4 regions of the Trichocoleus sp. FACHB-591 genome follow, and region 3 is predicted to be linked to each of the others. Evidence: predicted binding sites of a transcription regulator. Region 3 holds the regulator's gene; each other region holds the start of a gene.
What was found. The regulator NtcA, encoded in region 3, controls nitrogen genes in cyanobacteria. The targets are predictions, from matches to a motif close to TTTGTANNNNNNNNTACAAA.
Positions count from the first base shown of each region.

Region 1 (4,224 bases), on a different contig from region 3:
TAGCCGCTCAAATTCTCGCTCGTAGTGAGCGGCAACCATTGGGCTTTCAACCACAACTAATGTTTCATCATTGCCTGTATTGGCAGCATCAGTCCAGTTGTGAGACCCCATAATCACAGTGGCTTGATCAACAACGCCAAACTTGTTGTGCAATAAATCTCCAGGTGGCAGGCGTGGTGCCCCCACTGTACTAATAGGGTTTTGCCAGGGATGGTTGTTGGGTTCGGTTCGGCACTTGTCTTTGAGTTCAACGCCCAGCATGTCTAAGGCTTCGCTATAGGAACGGTAGGCAAAACTAGGATCGATGACAGCCTGTACCTGTACACCTCGTTCATGATTAGTTTCTAAGACATTCGCTAAACGCTGCTCGGAAAACACAAACAAAGCCAGATTCACCGATCGCTGAGCTGCACCCAAGGTTTTGCCAATTAGCCCGCTCCCACTTTGACTCCAGGGACGGGAGGGACTGGTAGGCGAGAACTGCACTGTAACTGATGTGCTGCCAAGCACAACTGTTTGGGGAGAACGATAGGGCTTTTGTAGGCCAAACTTGCTATCGGGCTTACCTCCAGGGCCATCTCCCCACATAGTGTTGAATTCTTGGGTGAATAAGCTAGCTAATTCGGCGCTGGGAATCCGCAACATGTTGTTGGCGTTGCCTTGACTGGCAGGGCGAGAGAAATCGCCATGAATATCACTAGTTGTGAAATTGGCCGAAGTGATGATTAGGCGTTGTCCATCCACTACGACAAATTTATGGTGCATCAAGTCACTGCCAGCAGAGCCGTTGGCGGTGTCATCAATCCAAGGCACCTGCGCTTGCCGCAACATGACTAAAGTGTCGCCTTGGTTGATTTCCTCTGGGGTAAGTTTGCCGTCCTGGTCTTGGTCTGCGAGCTTTTGGTATTCCTCATAGCGGCTGCGCTCTCGTTCGGGCAGCTTCTCTAGTTCAGCTTCGGTGATCGCGCTCCAAGGTTGGCTATAGGTGTTTTCTAGAATCACCCTTACCTTTACGCCTGCTTTTTGGCGATCGATCAAGGCTTGGGCAATCTTGGGTAACCGCAGCTCTTGAACGGCAACATCTACGGTAGATTGCGCTGAGGCGATCGCGTCAATAATTTGCTGCTCTAGGTTATCGCCAGGGCGAGTTTGCTGGCGGTAAGGCTCGGTGTATTTGGCAGCAGGTTCGTGATTGAAGTAAGCCTGAACTAACGGATCTTGGGGCAGGGGTGCAGGTGCAGATTGCTGTGGCTGAGACTGCACTTGTTGGCAAGCAGTTAGGCTTAAAATTAGCAGTAGACTGAGGTAAAAACGCGATCGCAAGGAAACCGGAAAAAGCAAAATAGCGCTCCTGACGGCAATGAGGGATGCATGTCTAGAGGTTGCCCTAGCCCATAGCATCATTACCATTAGCCGCTAATGAGGTTTCTTCGCAGCTTCCTGTAACGTCCTAATGGCGTCTTCCAGCTCACTAGCGACTCGTTCGTGATTGCCTGCGTTCAGCCAGCGCACTGCTTCATAAAGCTGAAAAATGGCTTTAACGGTAGAGTCTTGCCTCCGCTCCATGTCTTCCAGTTTCAGGAGCAAATTCTGTACACGGATTTCTAGGATCGCGTTGGTTTCCATTATCTCGGCTCCACCTGCAACTTGAGTGGTAATGTCTCGAAATCAATCGTCTTAGTCTCAGACAAGAATCAAAAATAACCCCTAGCACGTTCTGTGAGGGGTTAAAGGTAATCTCGGATGCTGAAATGAATTTAGCTGTGCGTCTTGTAGTCACTCCAGAGCCACACTTTTAGTTGCCGCTGACGACCGTTGACTTGTATCGGTGGTCGTCTTCTGGCTTGCGCTGCCACTTACCGTCGCTGCCTTGAATGTAATCATGCTTGACTGTGGTCCAAGCGACGTTCATCGCTCCCTCTTGAGACAGACCATCAGACTGAGCACTTCGCATTGCAGCTTGGAAGATCTTTTGGGCTGATTCGGGGAGTTGCTGAGCTTCTTGAGGTAGGTTTTGCTCTTGCTGTTGTTCTGGTGCCATTTGCTTAATAAGCTCCGTTTTCATACTGAGACTTGCGATCATCCTATGCAGCAATAGTTGGAAGTTCCTCAGCCTAAAAGCGAATTAGATACGCTGGTTCGTTCTACCCCAAGGGGCAGCTAACTTTAATTCTTTCTGTCGTTAGGGATACAATTAATTGCTTCAAAGGGCTCCCAATCCTAAACCAAAGGCGGGACATCTTGACTGAATCGGTACGCTTGGGATTGAAAGGTATGCTGGAAGAAAGCAATGCCTTGATTTAAAGCTTTAGAACGCGACTACTCATGCAAATCTATCTGGATTACAGTGCGACAACTCCCCCTCGTGCCGAAGCGATCGCTGCCATGCAGCAGGCTTTGACGGCGCAGTGGGGCAATCCTTCCAGCTTGCATGAGTGGGGCAGTCGGGCCGCAACGTTGGTAGAACGGGCTCGCATTCAGGTGGCTAGCTTGCTCAATGCTCCCTCTGAGGCGATCGTGTTTACGTCGGGCGGCACCGAATCTGATAATTTGGCGATTCTGGGAGTGGCGCGGCAGTATACCACGCCCCAACATGTGATTATTTCTAGCGTGGAGCACTCGGCGATCGCCGAGCCTGTGCGTTTGCTGGAGCAGTGGGGATGGGAAGTAACTCGCTTACCTGTGGATGCTCAGGGGCGGGTGAATCCTCAGGATTTACGCCATGCCTTGCAAAGTAATACGGTTTTAGTTTCAGTGATCCACGGGCAGAGCGAAATTGGTACCTTGCAGCCCATCCAGGTGCTCAGTGAAATTGCTCATAATCATGGTGCATTGTTTCATACTGATGCCGTGCAGGTCGCAGGCCGTTTGCAGCTAGATGTGCAGCAGCTTCCGGTAGATTTGCTCTCGTTGTCCAGCCACAAGCTGTATGGACCGCAAGGATCTGGGGCTTTGTATGTGCGACCTGGGGTGGAGTTGGTGCCCCTGATCGGTGGTGGTGGGCAAGAGTTTAAGCTGCGTTCTGGGACTCAGGCCGTACCTGCGATCGCAGGGTTTGGCATAGCGGCAGAACTGGCGATCGCGGAACTAGCCACCGAAACGCCCCGCTTAATTCGGCTGCGCGATCGCTTGTTTGATCAATTACTAGCGATTCCAGGCGTAACTGTCACGGGCGATCGCTGGAATCGCTTACCGCACCATGTCAGCGTTTGTCTTCAGGCTACCGATAGCGAAACCCTAAATGGCAAAACCTTGGTGCGCCAAATGAATCTGGCGGGGATTGCGATTAGTGCAGGTTCTGCCTGTCATAGTGGCAAAACAACTCCCAGTCCGATTTTGCTGGCAATGGGATATAGCGATCGCTTGGCGAAAGGCGGCATCCGGTTCACGTTAGGCCGAGATACTACAGTCGCAGATATTGATTGGACAGCCACCGTGTTCCAGCAGGTTCTAGAGCGACTCATGCCCGTACAATTAGTAGGGAGCCGCTCCTAGCAGGCTAGTGATCTTCCTCGGCACCCATAAGCCCTCAAGAACCTGACTGAACAATGGCTGAACTTCCCAAAAACCTTGAAGACGCGATCGAGCAAGCCAAAACTGCAACCCAGGCAGCGCTAGACGCTGGTGTTTGCCGGATACAGGTAGAACTCAATTTCCCTGAACTCAAACCTATGCCGATCGCCGAGCAGTTTTTGAGTATTTTTGAAGATTTGGGAGCCAACTTCAAAGTTTTTTTCCCCGATGCTGGTGCGGCGGCTCTGGCACGGCGGGACTGGGGGGAGAAGCCTTTTGAGATTCGAGGGATTGGTGAACTGAAGGGCAAGATGCTACCAGAAGACCAAGCCTTTCTCATGGTCGCCCCAACTTCTGTAGAAGTGGCTGAGGTGCAAAAAATGGCTGATGAAGCCAGAGAACGCCCCTTTGTTCTCTTAAATCCGGTTCTGGAAGACATTGCCACCGTTGGCTTAGGCTATGCGGGGCGGCAGCTACGCACTCGGTTCCTTAGCACTTTCGAGGTTTGTTATTATCTCCGCCCTTTGGAAAATGGAGCCTTGCTGCGTTGCTATCCCGGCCCTTGGCAGGTTTGGCTAGAATTAGAGGACGACTACAAACTAATTGCCGAAGTTGACACCAAGCCCGCTGGCGACGAAATCGACCGAATTTTAGCCCAATCTACTGGAAATCCTGAAGATCCTACCCCAGCTCCTAAAACAGGCTTTATGA
Region 1 covers NZ_JACJPA010000109.1:78,836-83,059, reverse strand. Annotated here, with positions in the region: gene H6F90_RS23235 (phospholipase D-like domain-containing protein) at 1-1,341, opposite strand, end outside; gene H6F90_RS23230 (hypothetical protein) at 1,417-1,626, opposite strand; gene H6F90_RS23225 (ChaB family protein) at 1,796-2,065, opposite strand; gene H6F90_RS23220 (cysteine desulfurase family protein) at 2,326-3,495, shown strand; gene H6F90_RS23215 (DUF1995 family protein) at 3,549-4,224, shown strand, end outside.
Region 1: a site for NtcA is predicted at 2,176-2,195, ahead of H6F90_RS23225 (ChaB family protein). Genes of this name have one in related genera too.

Region 2 (4,224 bases), on a different contig from region 3:
GACTGGATCATTGCCAAAACTTGAGTAATCAACAGCGTGCGATGCCGATTCCAGCGATCGACAAATACACCAGCAAAGGGAGTCAACAAAAAGTTAGGAATTTGTTGAGCAAAACCCACGACCCCCAATAGCAAAGCAGAATTAGTCAGGTCATACACCAGCCAAATTGTCGCGGTCTGGGTCATCCAGGTGCCAATTAAAGACAAACCCTGACCTGCAAAAAATAGACGGTAGTTTCTTGACTCTAAAGCTCGAAAGATCGAGTTGAGTCTTCTGGTGTCCAGCCTCATGCTTGATTGTCCTAGTCTCTAACGCTGACTGCTTTACTCAAGCTACTAACTGGTTGTTCGCCAGAACTCTACCTACAGCCCAGTTCACAGCAAACTCAAGTGGAAATCAACCGTCGCTTCAACAGACTTCCAATCACAAACAAGACTCATATCCTGAAATGCTGCGTGGATTGAATCTAACTTTGACCAGAATCTGTTGGACCCATTTGGTAGAGGTCCTGGTACTCAGCGTATTGTTTTTATCTAAAAAATATTCTTTACCTAGGAAATATTGGCAATCATCTGGTCCAGTAAGTCTGAGAACTGCTGGCGCTCTGATGACGAAATTCCAACCAAGGCACTGTCCCGGATTTCCACTGCGATCGGAGGCAATACTTCATGTAACTGTTTGCCTGCATCTGTCAACCAAATTCGCCAGATTCGCCGATCCTGAGAGTCTCGTTCTCGCCGGATTAGCCCTCGCTCTTCCATGCGGTCTAGAACGCCAGTTAAAGTTCCACCCACTTGTTGCAATTTCTCGCTGATGCTGGAAGTTGCCAAGCCATCTTCTTCCCAAAGACAACACAGCACCACCCAGTGAAAGGGAGTCAACCCCAGAGGTTCTAGGCGTTCTTGAAACTTGCGGCTCAAGAGTTGAGAGAGTAATTTGATGCGATAGCCCAGGCCGTGGGGAGCCAATACTTCCTGCCATTCCTTAGGTAACTTTTGCTTGGCAGGGGAAGAGGTCATTGCAGCTCCAAGTGGCATTACTTAGCACGCTTATTATTTTAATGGAGGGAGTTCTATTTTGAGTATTTAGCAGCACATATCTCTAAAAAACAGCCCCCAGAGGTCGTTGGGGGCCAGCTCCTAAAGGAGTGATGAGGTAACACTTAGTACAAATGTATTGATAATCTAGTATTTTGTCAACTGTCTCAGCGAATCCTAGGATTTATAGTTTTGGCTTAGGTGAAACAAGCAGTCTGAATCAGTGCGATCGCCTCTAGAGAGCTTAACTGCAAAATTAACCACCCCAAAAGGTGAACCAAATACGAAATTGTTACATCGGATACAGAACGAACTGCCCTGAAATTGGTGCAATCATTTTTACTTCCTAACCAAGATCTTTAAGTCTTTCTAGTTAGGCGTCCGGCTCTTGGAGCGGCGCAATTGTCGATTCTTTCTCGCAGTCTGCTCGTAGCAAAGTTGAGGGTGGCTTTGCTCACAGTCAGGCTGTACTTTCCGGTGCGAGTTCACTGCCTTAGTTCACAAAGGAATCATTCACTGGCAATGTCAAAACTAATGCTCACCAAGAAGTCGCGGGGCAGACATAGACAGCTGTCCTTACCGAAAGCGACCAAGTGGTTTTCTCCTAACTGGTACGCCAAAATGCTCTCGCCGAGCTGGCAAGCCTGCATTCCTTTAGCCCTCGTCATTGTGCTGGCTTGGGGCTACGCGGGTGTCGCTCAAACCGCTCCTAACTTGACAGATGTAGCGAAGGCCACGTCTGACTTAAAAGTGGGCTTAGACACCATGTGGGTGATGGTAGCCGCAATGCTGGTGTTCTTTATGAATGCTGGCTTCTGCATGCTAGAAACTGGCTTCTGTCGCCAGAAAAATGCGGTTAACGTTTTGGCTAAAAACTTAATCGTTTTCGCTATGTCTACCATTGCTTTTTGGGTCGCGGGCTTCGGCTTGATGTTTGGTGGTGGTAGCGAGTTTATTGGTACCGATGGCGTCTTTTTCCTCTCTGGTGTTGACAACAGCCCAGCCACCCTGGATGCCTACCAAGGAGCCTATGGTTCGCTGAACTGGGCAGGTGTCCCGCTGTTGGCAAAGTTCTTCTTCCAACTTGCCTTTGCGGGTACTGCTGCCACTATCGTTTCCGGTGCGGTGGCAGAACGAATCAAGTTTGTTGACTTTCTAATCTTCAGCTTGTTGCTAGTCGGGGTTGCTTACCCACTGACAGGACACTGGATTTGGGGCGGTGGCTGGCTTGCAGACCTGGGTTTCTGGGACTTTGCAGGCTCAACGGTGGTTCATGCTGTGGGTGGTTGGGCTGCCCTGCTGGGTGCGGCGATCTTGGGACCCCGCATTGGCAAGTACAACGAAGACGGCAGCTCCAATGCCATGCCAGGACATAACATTGCGATCGCCACTCTGGGTTGTTTAATTCTCTGGCTAGGTTGGTTTGGCTTTAACCCAGGCTCCACCATGAGCATCACCTGGCAAATTGGCCACATTGCCATGACCACCAATCTTGCGGCTGCTTTTGGTGGTTTGGCTGCGACCATCACCGCCTGGTTCGTCTTAGGCAAGCCTGATCTCTCAATGGTGATCAACGGCATCCTGGCAGGATTAGTGGCAGTCACAGCTTCTTGCGCCTTTATTCCAGTTTGGGCTTCTGCCATCATCGGCACGATCGGTGGAGTGATGGTTGTATTTGCCGTTCTCTGGATCGACCGTCTAAAAATTGATGACCCTGTAGGCGCAATCTCGGTTCACTTAGTCAACGGTGTTTGGGGCACGATCGCCGTGGGTCTGTTTGCCGTTGGTCCCAATGTCAAGGTGGGTCAAGATATCCTCTACACTGCTGGTCCTAGCACAGGTTTCTTACTGGGCGGCGGGCTGAATCAACTAGGCCTGCAACTCTTAGGCACAGCTGCTATTGCCCTAACTATCGGAATTCTCTCCGCTATCTTCTGGTTCGCGCTTAAGGCAACCTTAGGCATTCGCGTCTCGCCAGAAGAAGAACTCAAGGGTCTGGATATTGGTGAGCACGGTATGGAAGCGTACAGTGGATTCCTCAAAGATGCGGGCGGCATGACTGGTAGCACCATTCGCTGAGATTGAGCTTTCTAAATTTAGCTAACTTATTGGTTGCTAAATCAGCTTAGTTATACCTTCTGTCAAGAGCTTAGAGCTGCTAAAGGTGAGCCTTAGCAGCTCTTTTCTATGGAGTTCTCTTGATGAAAAATACCGCGATCGCGATCTTCAAGAAACAGAGGTAGACAACTTTTGGCTGTCAGGAGTAAATTGTCACCACGATATAAATTGCTACTGAATCTTCACTAATTATTTGCCACAGAAGATTTTTGTATACCTTGATACAGAACTGACTCATCAAAAATTGGTGCAATCAAATTCATTTCTCTTGACGTGGAAGGGCTAACACAAGTGTTGAAGAAAGGTTTGATGATCGGAGCGATCGCTCTGTGGCTTCTGAGTGGTCCCTTAATGGGAACGGCTCTAGCCCAGGAAGCGGACGCAAATCCTATTGATACAGGCGACACAGCCTTCGTGCTCGTTTCGTCAGCATTAGTATTATTGATGACTCCAGGCTTAGCCTTCTTCTACGGAGGATTGGTGCGATCGCGCAACGTGCTCAATACCATGATGATGAGCTTGATCCTCATGGGCGTTGTCGGCGTCACCTGGGTTCTTTGGGGCTACAGCCTTGCCTTTGCTCCTACCTCCATCACCCCTGGAGCTGAGCCTGCATTTACAGCAAATCCCATCATTGGTAGCCTGAATTGGCTATTTTTGAATGGCGTGGGCACAGACCCCGACCCTGTGGGTTATGCCACCACCATTCCGCACCAACTCTTCATGGCCTATCAGATGATGTTTGCCATCATCACGCCCGCTCTAATTTCTGGTGCGATCGTGGAGCGGATGAGCTTCAAGGCTTACTTCTGGTTCGTGACGCTGTGGTCTACCCTGATCTACTCACCCCTCGCTCATTGGGTCTGGGGTAAGGGTTGGATTGGTGCGATGGGAGCACTTGACTTTGCTGGTGGCACGGTCGTCCACATCAGCTCTGGTGTCTCTGCGCTTGTCGCGGTTTGGGTGCTCGGTCCTCGGAAAACTTACCCGGTTCAACCCGCTGCTCCCCACAACGTCCCCTACGTGCTACTCGGCATTGGTTTGCTTTGGTTTGGTTGGTTTGGTTTCA
Region 2 covers NZ_JACJPA010000029.1:136,573-140,796, forward strand. Annotated here, with positions in the region: gene H6F90_RS04615 (MFS transporter) at 1-290, opposite strand, end outside; gene H6F90_RS04620 (MarR family winged helix-turn-helix transcriptional regulator) at 552-1,019, opposite strand; gene H6F90_RS04625 (ammonium transporter) at 1,560-3,116, shown strand; gene H6F90_RS04630 (ammonium transporter) at 3,429-4,224, shown strand, end outside.
Region 2: a site for NtcA is predicted at 1,326-1,345, ahead of H6F90_RS04625 (ammonium transporter). Genes of this name have one in related genera too.

Region 3 (4,224 bases):
TCATCCGCTGCAATAACTTGGTGGTAATGTAGCGTCCGGTCTACTCCCATCGCAGCTAAACCACATTTGTGGCGACCAGGATCGAAGCCTAAGATGATCGGCTGATCAGGATTGGGGGGAGGATTTAAGACCATGAAATTCTAATCATTTGCCAGCAGAGCGAGGAAACAGTTCAACTTGTCAGCGTTACTCTGCTTTATTGTAACGAGCTGCCGTTACAAATCGTCAGGACTGACGAAGGGACTGGGAGAGGAATCTGACGGCTTGGAATTGGGGGCCTTTCCAGGGTAAGGGTCTGAATGTTGAAACTCAAAATTAGCGTCCTCTTGAGTCACGCTGTTGTTTGGATTGTTTGGATTAGGAGTGGCATTGTTGGGTTGAGGAGATGGACTGCTGTTGGGTATAGGACGATTGGGTTGAGGAATGTCCCGACTAGTGCTCAGCACCACTTGGCCATTCTGAATCGCTAACAACTCCACCTTCAGCGGACCTGCTGTGTAGATCACACCCGTGGTTACAACCTTTAAATCCAGCGGCTGGCGATACTGCTTCAACTGCTCGGCAAAGCTCAAAATTGCCGTGACGCTAGGACCATTCGCAGCGATCTGCACTCCTTCCGTGAGTACTCCCGCGCCTCTGGCTCGAAACTCCGTGGCGGCTAGCAACAGTTCGATCCGCTTTTGAATGTCGGCTTCAGTTAGGGTAGATGGATCAACTGAAGCGGCAGCAATGACATCACCAGACAGAAATGCCACTTGGTTGAGCGTAGCGCTCGCCACCACCTGAACGCTCTTTTCTCCTAGCACATAGTTACCCGCTGAGAGAATTCTAATGACGTAATCGCGACCATCTTCAATTTGGTCAACCAGTTGTTCTACTTCCGGTCTGGTGATTTGAATAATCTGCTCGCTGACTTGACCAGTACCAGGACGGGTCAACTTGATAGCGTTACGATTTGCTTCTCGCAGTAACTGGTCTATTGCTTGCTGAGCGCCTGTGGGAGAAACGATCCGCACGATGCCTGCTGACAACACTTGTCCTCGGAAGAGAGCGACGTTGCCTTGGCGTAAGGTTTCATACTGCGCTTGATAGTACTGGTAGTACCGCTGCAAGGTTTGGACAGCTTTCTCTAGATTGGCCTGTTGAACCTCTAAATCTTTAGTTTCTTTAATCAAGTTTTGGCGCTCGCTATCCAGTCGGTCGATCTCGGAGCGGAGTCCCGTTGCTTGCTGAGAAACAGTGCTTAGTTGCGTTTGAGTTCGGTTTAGTTCTGCTTCGGTGCGGTCTTTGGCATCTTCAATCCGATCCTTTTCTGCTTCCGCGCGGCTCAGTTGGCTCTGAGTTTGATCGAGCTGAGCTTCGGTTCGGGCTCTTTCAGCCTCGACTCGGCCTAGCTGGGTTTGGGTACGATTTAGCTGTGCTTCTGTCGTCGCTTGCTTGGCGATCGCGGCCTTAAGAAACAAATTAATTCGATCCAGCCGTTGTTGGGCCGAAACTTGCTCGGCGCGAGCTTGGGTCAGCTCTTGCTCAACTTGATTTTTTTGGACCCGCGTCTTTGCTAAATCTTCTCGCGCCCTAGAGAGGTTTTTCTGAATTTTGCCCAATTCAAAAACGCCAGTCCGGAGTTGATCGCTCACAGCAAACAAAATGGCGAGTGTAGAAGCAGAAATGATGCCACCCGTGACAATCGTCACTAAGACCGCGGTTTTGCGGGGACGCAAGTTAAACAAGCTGAGGCGAGCCTTGCCTACGCGCGTGCCGATGCGATCGCCCACCGTTGCGATCACACCCCCCAACACCAAGATTGCCACAATTAAGATGTACCCGCTGGTCATCTACCCTCAGGAAGCCATTTGGCTCACACCCAACTCAGATACAGCCTATCTCATGCCCTGGAAGTTTTGTGTGCCATCACACCTGTAGGACGACAACAAGTAGACCCAGCTCGCAAAAGTGGCTGCCTTGCCTCAGCGTCAGGAGAGCATCACGGCTCTCTTTGTTTCCTCGCAGGAGTGCCATGAAGCACCTTCCTAGACCAGAGAGCTGTATTCAAGTCGCTGTAAGCGCTTGTTATTACTAGAGGTTAACCATAGCAGATCAACTGAACTGTTGACTGAGGGCGACGGGATTATGAACCGTAATTTTTTTCTTATGGATGGAAATCATCTTCTCCTGCCGCAGATCCCCGAGTAGGCGCGTGACTGTGACCCGTGTGGAACCAATCGCCTCTGCGATCGCCTGATGCGACAATTTCAAGTCAATTGTGATCCCGTCAGGGCCAGGAACGCCAAAGTCACGACAGAGGATGAGCAAGAAGCTGACCAAGCGTGATCCCATATCCCGGTGGGCCAAGGTTTCGATCATCATCTCAGTCTGCAAGATGCGCGAAGACAACCCTTGCAACATCAGCATCGACAGCTCTGGGTTATCCTTGAGGGCTTTTTCCACTTGCTCAATGGGCACCGAGAGCAATTCCGCCGGAGTGAAAGCAACTGCGTGATAAAAGCGATCAGAACGATTGCCTGTAATCAGCGAGAGAACCCCAAAGACACTATTTTCTCGCAGCAAGGCTACGGTGATTTCTTCGCCCGCTTCATAAACGCGAGACAGTTTGACCGCACCTCGGACCAAAAAGTAGACACGCTCCGCTGGATCACCGGGGAAGAAAATCGTCTTGCCTCGATCAAACGTTTCAATCACGGGAGGAAATGCTCCGCCTCCCAATTGACGAAACACAGATGCTAACGGCCTATCCTGCGTCATTACCATATCCTTTTACCTTTTCGATGCCCTTCTCCAACCTTCATGGGCCGCTCGTCTGGAGATGAACCTTACGAAGGTGAGCCAACTGTAAGCAATTGATGACTTTAGAACACTTAAACTTACTCTAGAGTCATTTTTTGTTCTATTTGATACACAATCGGCCAGCGATCGCCAATGGCTGAAGAATTTGGCTGCTGTTTCGAGGACTACAAACGAACGGATCTTAGCTGTAAGCGGTCTATTTAGACCCTATCTTACTCCCCCTAAAGACAGATATCTTGTGATAGGACTCAAGGCAGCGTATCACCCTACAAGCGACAGTCGATGTCAATATCTTTAAGCCCCCATCTTTGAGTATTCTCGTAATTGCCCTTAACGAAGAGATTGCCATGCTGGATCTGACCGGAAAAAATGCCTTAGTCACAGGCATTGCTAACAATCGCTCGATTGCTTGGGGAATTGCCCAACAACTCCATAAAGCGGGTGCCAACCTAGGGATTACCTATCTGCCCGATGAGCGGGGCAAGATGGAAAAAAAAGTAGCAGAACTGGTTGAACCGCTACAACCCAGCTTGTTTGTGCCCTGCAATGTGCAAGATGATGCTCAGATTCAGTCCACCTTTGAGACTGTGAAGGAGAAGTGGGGCAAGCTAGATATCTTGGTTCACTGTCTGGCCTTTGCCAACAAAGATGACTTATCTGGCCACTTTAGCAACACTTCGCGGCCAGGATTTACCACAGCCTTAGACATCAGCACTTATTCGTTGATTCAGCTCAGCGGTGCCGCTAAACCCCTGATGACAGAAGGCGGCAGCATTGTCACATTGACCTACTTGGGCGGGGTGCGCGTGGTGCCCAACTATAACGTTATGGGCATTGCCAAAGCGGGCTTAGAAATGAGCGTCAAATACTTGGCGGCAGAACTCGGACCCCACAATATTCGAGTCAACGGCATTTCTGCTGGCCCGATTAGAACTCTCGCTTCCTCTGCGGTTGGGGGAATTCTGGACATGATTCATCATGTGGAGGAAGTGGCACCCCTGCGTCGCACTGTGACTCAACTAGAAGTTGGCAATACAGCGGCGTTCCTATGCAGTGATTTGTCCAGCGGTATGACAGGGCAAATCCTCTATGTTGATTCTGGCTATGAGATCATGGGGATGTAGTGGTTGCCCTTGAGTGACTACAACCGTTTGGCCTGCCTGCGCAGGCTCAAAGTTTCTTACTTCCTGTTTCTACTTCTCAGTTTTTACTTCCCAGTATTGAGTAGGGCCTATGCAGACTAGCATTCATGAAGCGTCTTCCCAAGAGAACCGCACAGCCTTCGAGCAGGCCAACGGAGCATCATTAGAACCCGTATTTTCAGGACGAGTGGCCTCAGTCAGCCGCAAAACGGGTGAGACAGATGTGCATGTCACCATTAATTTGGATGGACAGGGCCGCTGTGTAGCCGCCACAGGT
Region 3 covers NZ_JACJPA010000110.1:94,618-98,841, forward strand. Annotated here, with positions in the region: gene H6F90_RS23855 (pre-16S rRNA-processing nuclease YqgF) at 1-134, opposite strand, end outside; gene H6F90_RS23860 (DUF3084 domain-containing protein) at 216-1,835, opposite strand; gene ntcA (global nitrogen regulator NtcA) at 2,098-2,769, opposite strand; gene fabI (enoyl-ACP reductase FabI) at 3,153-3,929, shown strand; gene hisB (imidazoleglycerol-phosphate dehydratase HisB) at 4,039-4,224, shown strand, end outside.

Region 4 (4,224 bases), on a different contig from region 3:
AGTCTGAGTCGGTCTCCGCCTCAAAATTGACTGACATCATTTCGTACTGGTTCTCAATTACTCATGATTTGGCCTTTCAAGCCTCGGTCTCGAAAACAAATTGCTCGCATTGAAGTCTCAGGGGCGATCGCAGGAGCGACACGCAAGCGAGTTTTAGAAGCTCTCAAAACCGTAGAAGAAAGAGAATTTCCCGCTCTGCTCCTACGAATTGATAGCCCTGGTGGCACTGTCGGAGACTCCCAAGAAATCTACAGCGCCCTCAAACGCCTGAGCGAAAAAATCAAAATTGTTGCCAGCTTCGGCAATATTTCTGCATCAGGTGGCGTTTACATCGGCATGGGCGCAAATTACATTGTCGCCAATCCGGGTACCATCACTGGCAGCATTGGGGTAATTCTGCGGGGCAATAACTTAGAACGTCTTCTAGAAAAAGTAGGCGTTTCCTTCAAAGTAATTAAATCTGGTCCCTACAAAGATATTTTGGCTTTTGACCGAGAGCTGACAGAGCCGGAAGCCCATATTTTGCAATCGTTGATTGACACAAGCTACCTACAGTTTGTGCAGACTGTTGCTGATGCCCGCAAATTAGCGGTGGATACAGTTAAAAGCTTTGCAGATGGGAGAGTTTTCACAGGTGAGCAAGCCCAAGAACTAGGGCTTGTAGATCGCTTAGGCACCGAAGAAGATGCTCGTCGCTGGGCGGCAGAACTTGCAGGTCTCGATCCAGAAAAAACCCGCTGTTATAACTTGGAAGAACGCAAACCCTTCTGGAGTCGTGTTGTTCCTAGTACTAGTCAAACTCGCTCAGGAGTCAGGACTGGTCTCGATTGGATGGAGTTTGAATTGTCTACCAGTGGTCTACCTCTGTGGCTTTACCGACCTTAGCGAACCACTTGCCCACAATTGACAATTTAAAGCCTTGAAAATCCTAGATTTTGTTAACATTGGCTCGCATTGTCAAGATTTTCAGTTATCGTTGCGATCGCTCAGGTTAGATAATCTGAGCCATAAAAATTCAACTTGATGAACCTTAGTTTAATCACATGACGGAGGATGATGGCGTGGAATGGAGAGTTCGGGCAATTCGTGGTGCAACAACTGCCTCAGAAAATACGGCTGAGGCAATTCGAGAAGCAGTCGCTGAGCTGTTAGATGAGCTAGAAGCTCATAATCAACTCGATCCAGAAGAAATTATCAGTGCGACGTTCTCAGTTACCCGCGACTTGGACGCCATCTTTCCGGCTTCAGTAGCGCGTGATCGTCCCCGTTGGCAGAACGTTCCTTTGCTAGATGTGCAACAAATGCACGTTGAAGGCAGTTTAGAGCGTTGCATTCGCTTCCTGATTCATTTCAACACTCCGAATCCACACGTCGAAATCTATCACCCCTATCTGCGTCAAGCCAAGAGCTTAAGACCCGATTGGATCTTGGCTCAAACAGGCTTGGCAGCGCCCGTCGTTAAGTCTCATCGTTAACTAAGTTCAATCACTAAAAAAGGGAGCAGAGTTAAGTCTTGCTCCCTTTTTTAGTGGTTTAAGCCGGGTTTAACTGGACTGGTTAACTGTGAACTTCCAAGCCCTGAGCTACCTCTAAGCTACTGTTGGCTGGGCTAGCTTGGCTTATAGGAGTGTTTACCTCTGAAGACTCCAGCGATCGCGGGCGATGAAAACGAATGCCTAGGAAGACATCGTACACAAAGTGCCAAAAGTCTTTAGTCTCTGATAAACCCAGCGATTGGTGGCAACCCTTAGCGTCTAACAAAGGCTGAGTGGCATAGTAAGCAGGCTGATAGTTGTACCAGGGAATAGAAGGCCACAGATGATGGATCAGATGGTAGTTCTGACCCATAATCAGCAGGTTCAGAATCCGGTTGGGGTAGACTCTAGCGTTCTTCCAGCGATCGCGCTCCTGAAAAGGTCGGTGGGGCAAATAGTCAAAGAATAAGCCCAGAGCTAAGCCTACAACTGCCAGAGGCACAAACCAAAAATTGAAAATGTAGCCCAGAAAGTCGTGCTGGCAGGCTGTGTAAATTAGAGCACCGACGGCTAGGCGAGCGAGAAACCACTCCAATAACTCGGACTTCCGCCATAGCCGACGGCGGAAAAAGAAAATTTCGTGGTACATGAAACGAGCCGCAATAAACCAGAGCGGCCCCCCGGTCGAAACAAAGTGATCGGGGTCGTTGTCTGGATCATTCACATTGGCATGGTGCTGCATGTGCACGCGCGTGAAGACTGGGAAAGAAAAACCCAGCATTAAGGCACTGCCATGTCCCATGACGGCATTGATGATGCGATTGCGATGTGCCACATTGTGGGATGCATCATGAATCACAGTTCCCACCATATGTAGAGCAATGACAGTCATGCTAAAGCAGCACCAGTCAAGCCATTCCCAACACCAGTAACCCAGTATCGACAGGATTTCTATGGCTACCGCTGCCAGGAACATTAGCAGCGTCGGGTTAAATTGACCCGGAGGACCCATTAACTCCTTCGGCACTGTCAGGGGCTTTACTGCCTCCGACATCGTTATCAATACTCCTTGTTGGTCATCCTCGCGTAGTATACGATACGAATGCCTAATAATAAAGTTTTGTGAAACTAGCTCATCTAATCAGAGCTGCGCTAACAGTAGCGTCAAATTAAATAATTTGAGCCAATTTTAGAGTAACAAGAGCAATTTAACCTCAGAAGTTCACGGACGTTGCCTGACAACCTCAGCTTTAAACACTTCAGCAGAAACCCAACTTCAATGAAGCCTCGGTGAAATCACCCTCCTAGGTCGGCGGATCTTCCGATGTAAATGCTAGGTCTGAATGTTATCAGGGTTGTAGGAGTGCTCTGTCGCATCAGGTGCATCAGGACTTTGTTACATCAGGGGTGGTGTTGCGGTGATTAGTTGTCATTCACTCTGAAGAGGCTTTGATTATGGTGTTATTGCAATCTCAAGGTAATTCTCAAGGTCGTTTCAAGCTAACGTTTCTTACTTTTAAGGCTACAAGTTTGGCTACAGGAGCTGTGGTGTTCTTAGGTGGTGGGTTGTTCGCAGGGATGACTGGTAGTGCGATCGCTGCCACACCTACCAGTTCCGGATCAGCATCAAAGGATATTCAAGTACAAACAGAGCCTGAAAATTCGGAGTCCACACCTACGACAAACCCAAGTAGCGGCTCTACTCAAACTAGCGTGGCAAATAGACCCCGCTTTACTTGTGAAATGCTCAACGGCCAGTACACGGTGGTTTATCACCCAGAGAGCCGTCCTAGCGAATCTTATCCCTGGGCGACACCCAGCCAACTAGGCGGTGGTTGGACTCCTCAAGCTCGTTGTCAAGAAATCAGCCGTCGCTTAGAGCTCTACCGTCCTGATGGCCTACAGGAAATGCGAACAGCGGTGGAAAATAACTACAACACAGTTTGTGTTACCACCGAGAAAAATTCAACTTGTCGCATCGTTCTGACAGTCCCGCCAAATCAAGACCCGCTGACGACTCGCGATCGCGTCTTCCAAAACTTGACGATTGCTGACAGCGGCCAACAAACTCAAGCAGCTAATACGTTTGTAGGTAGTAGTCGTGTAGGCAATAGTTCTATAAGCGGCAGTAGCCGAGGGGGTGACAAGCTGGACGAATTGGCGAACTTAGGTGTCTCGCTTCTAGGCAGGCGGCAGGAGCGCTCTAGCAACATCAACTTGCGGCCCTTCCTTGATCCCGCTGATGGTGGAACAGGCAGCAAGCTAGGTCAAGGTATGTCTACTCGCAACAATCCTCGCCTCAATCCAGCCAATTTTCGTTAGGTAAAAATTAAAACAGGGTGGGTTTTGCAAATTAGTATTTTTAGCGCACCGAACAGCTAACCTACTAAACCCGATGGAACGCACCATAAAGACTGAAGGCACCTAAAGATTCTGTCGCTTGCCCTTGCAGGTTTTGCAAAAGGGACTAGCCAAACGTGGTAGTATCCCTGTTGCCGCCTTGCCAAGAGGCAACAGCATTTTTCTCAACCGTTAACTCTTTGCTATCAACGCATGCGACTATTGATAGTTTAGAGTTATTTTCTTGTTGCACCTCACTTCGGGATTTCATTCCATGCCTAGGCTGGAAAGTGCAGCAAGTCACCGCTAAGCCAGTATCCTGAGGACATCAGCGGTAGGGTCTCCTTCAGTCTATTTTTACCTTCTTGGAATCCATGCAACTGCGTAACTCTCCGCGTCGGACAAAAAT
Region 4 covers NZ_JACJPA010000078.1:138,162-142,385, forward strand. Annotated here, with positions in the region: gene sppA (signal peptide peptidase SppA) at 64-885, shown strand; gene aroH (chorismate mutase) at 1,044-1,475, shown strand; gene crtR (beta-carotene hydroxylase) at 1,558-2,529, opposite strand; gene H6F90_RS14135 (COP23 domain-containing protein) at 2,931-3,797, shown strand; gene pyk (pyruvate kinase) at 4,190-4,224, shown strand, end outside.
Region 4: a site for NtcA is predicted at 2,559-2,578, ahead of crtR (beta-carotene hydroxylase). Genes of this name have one in related genera too.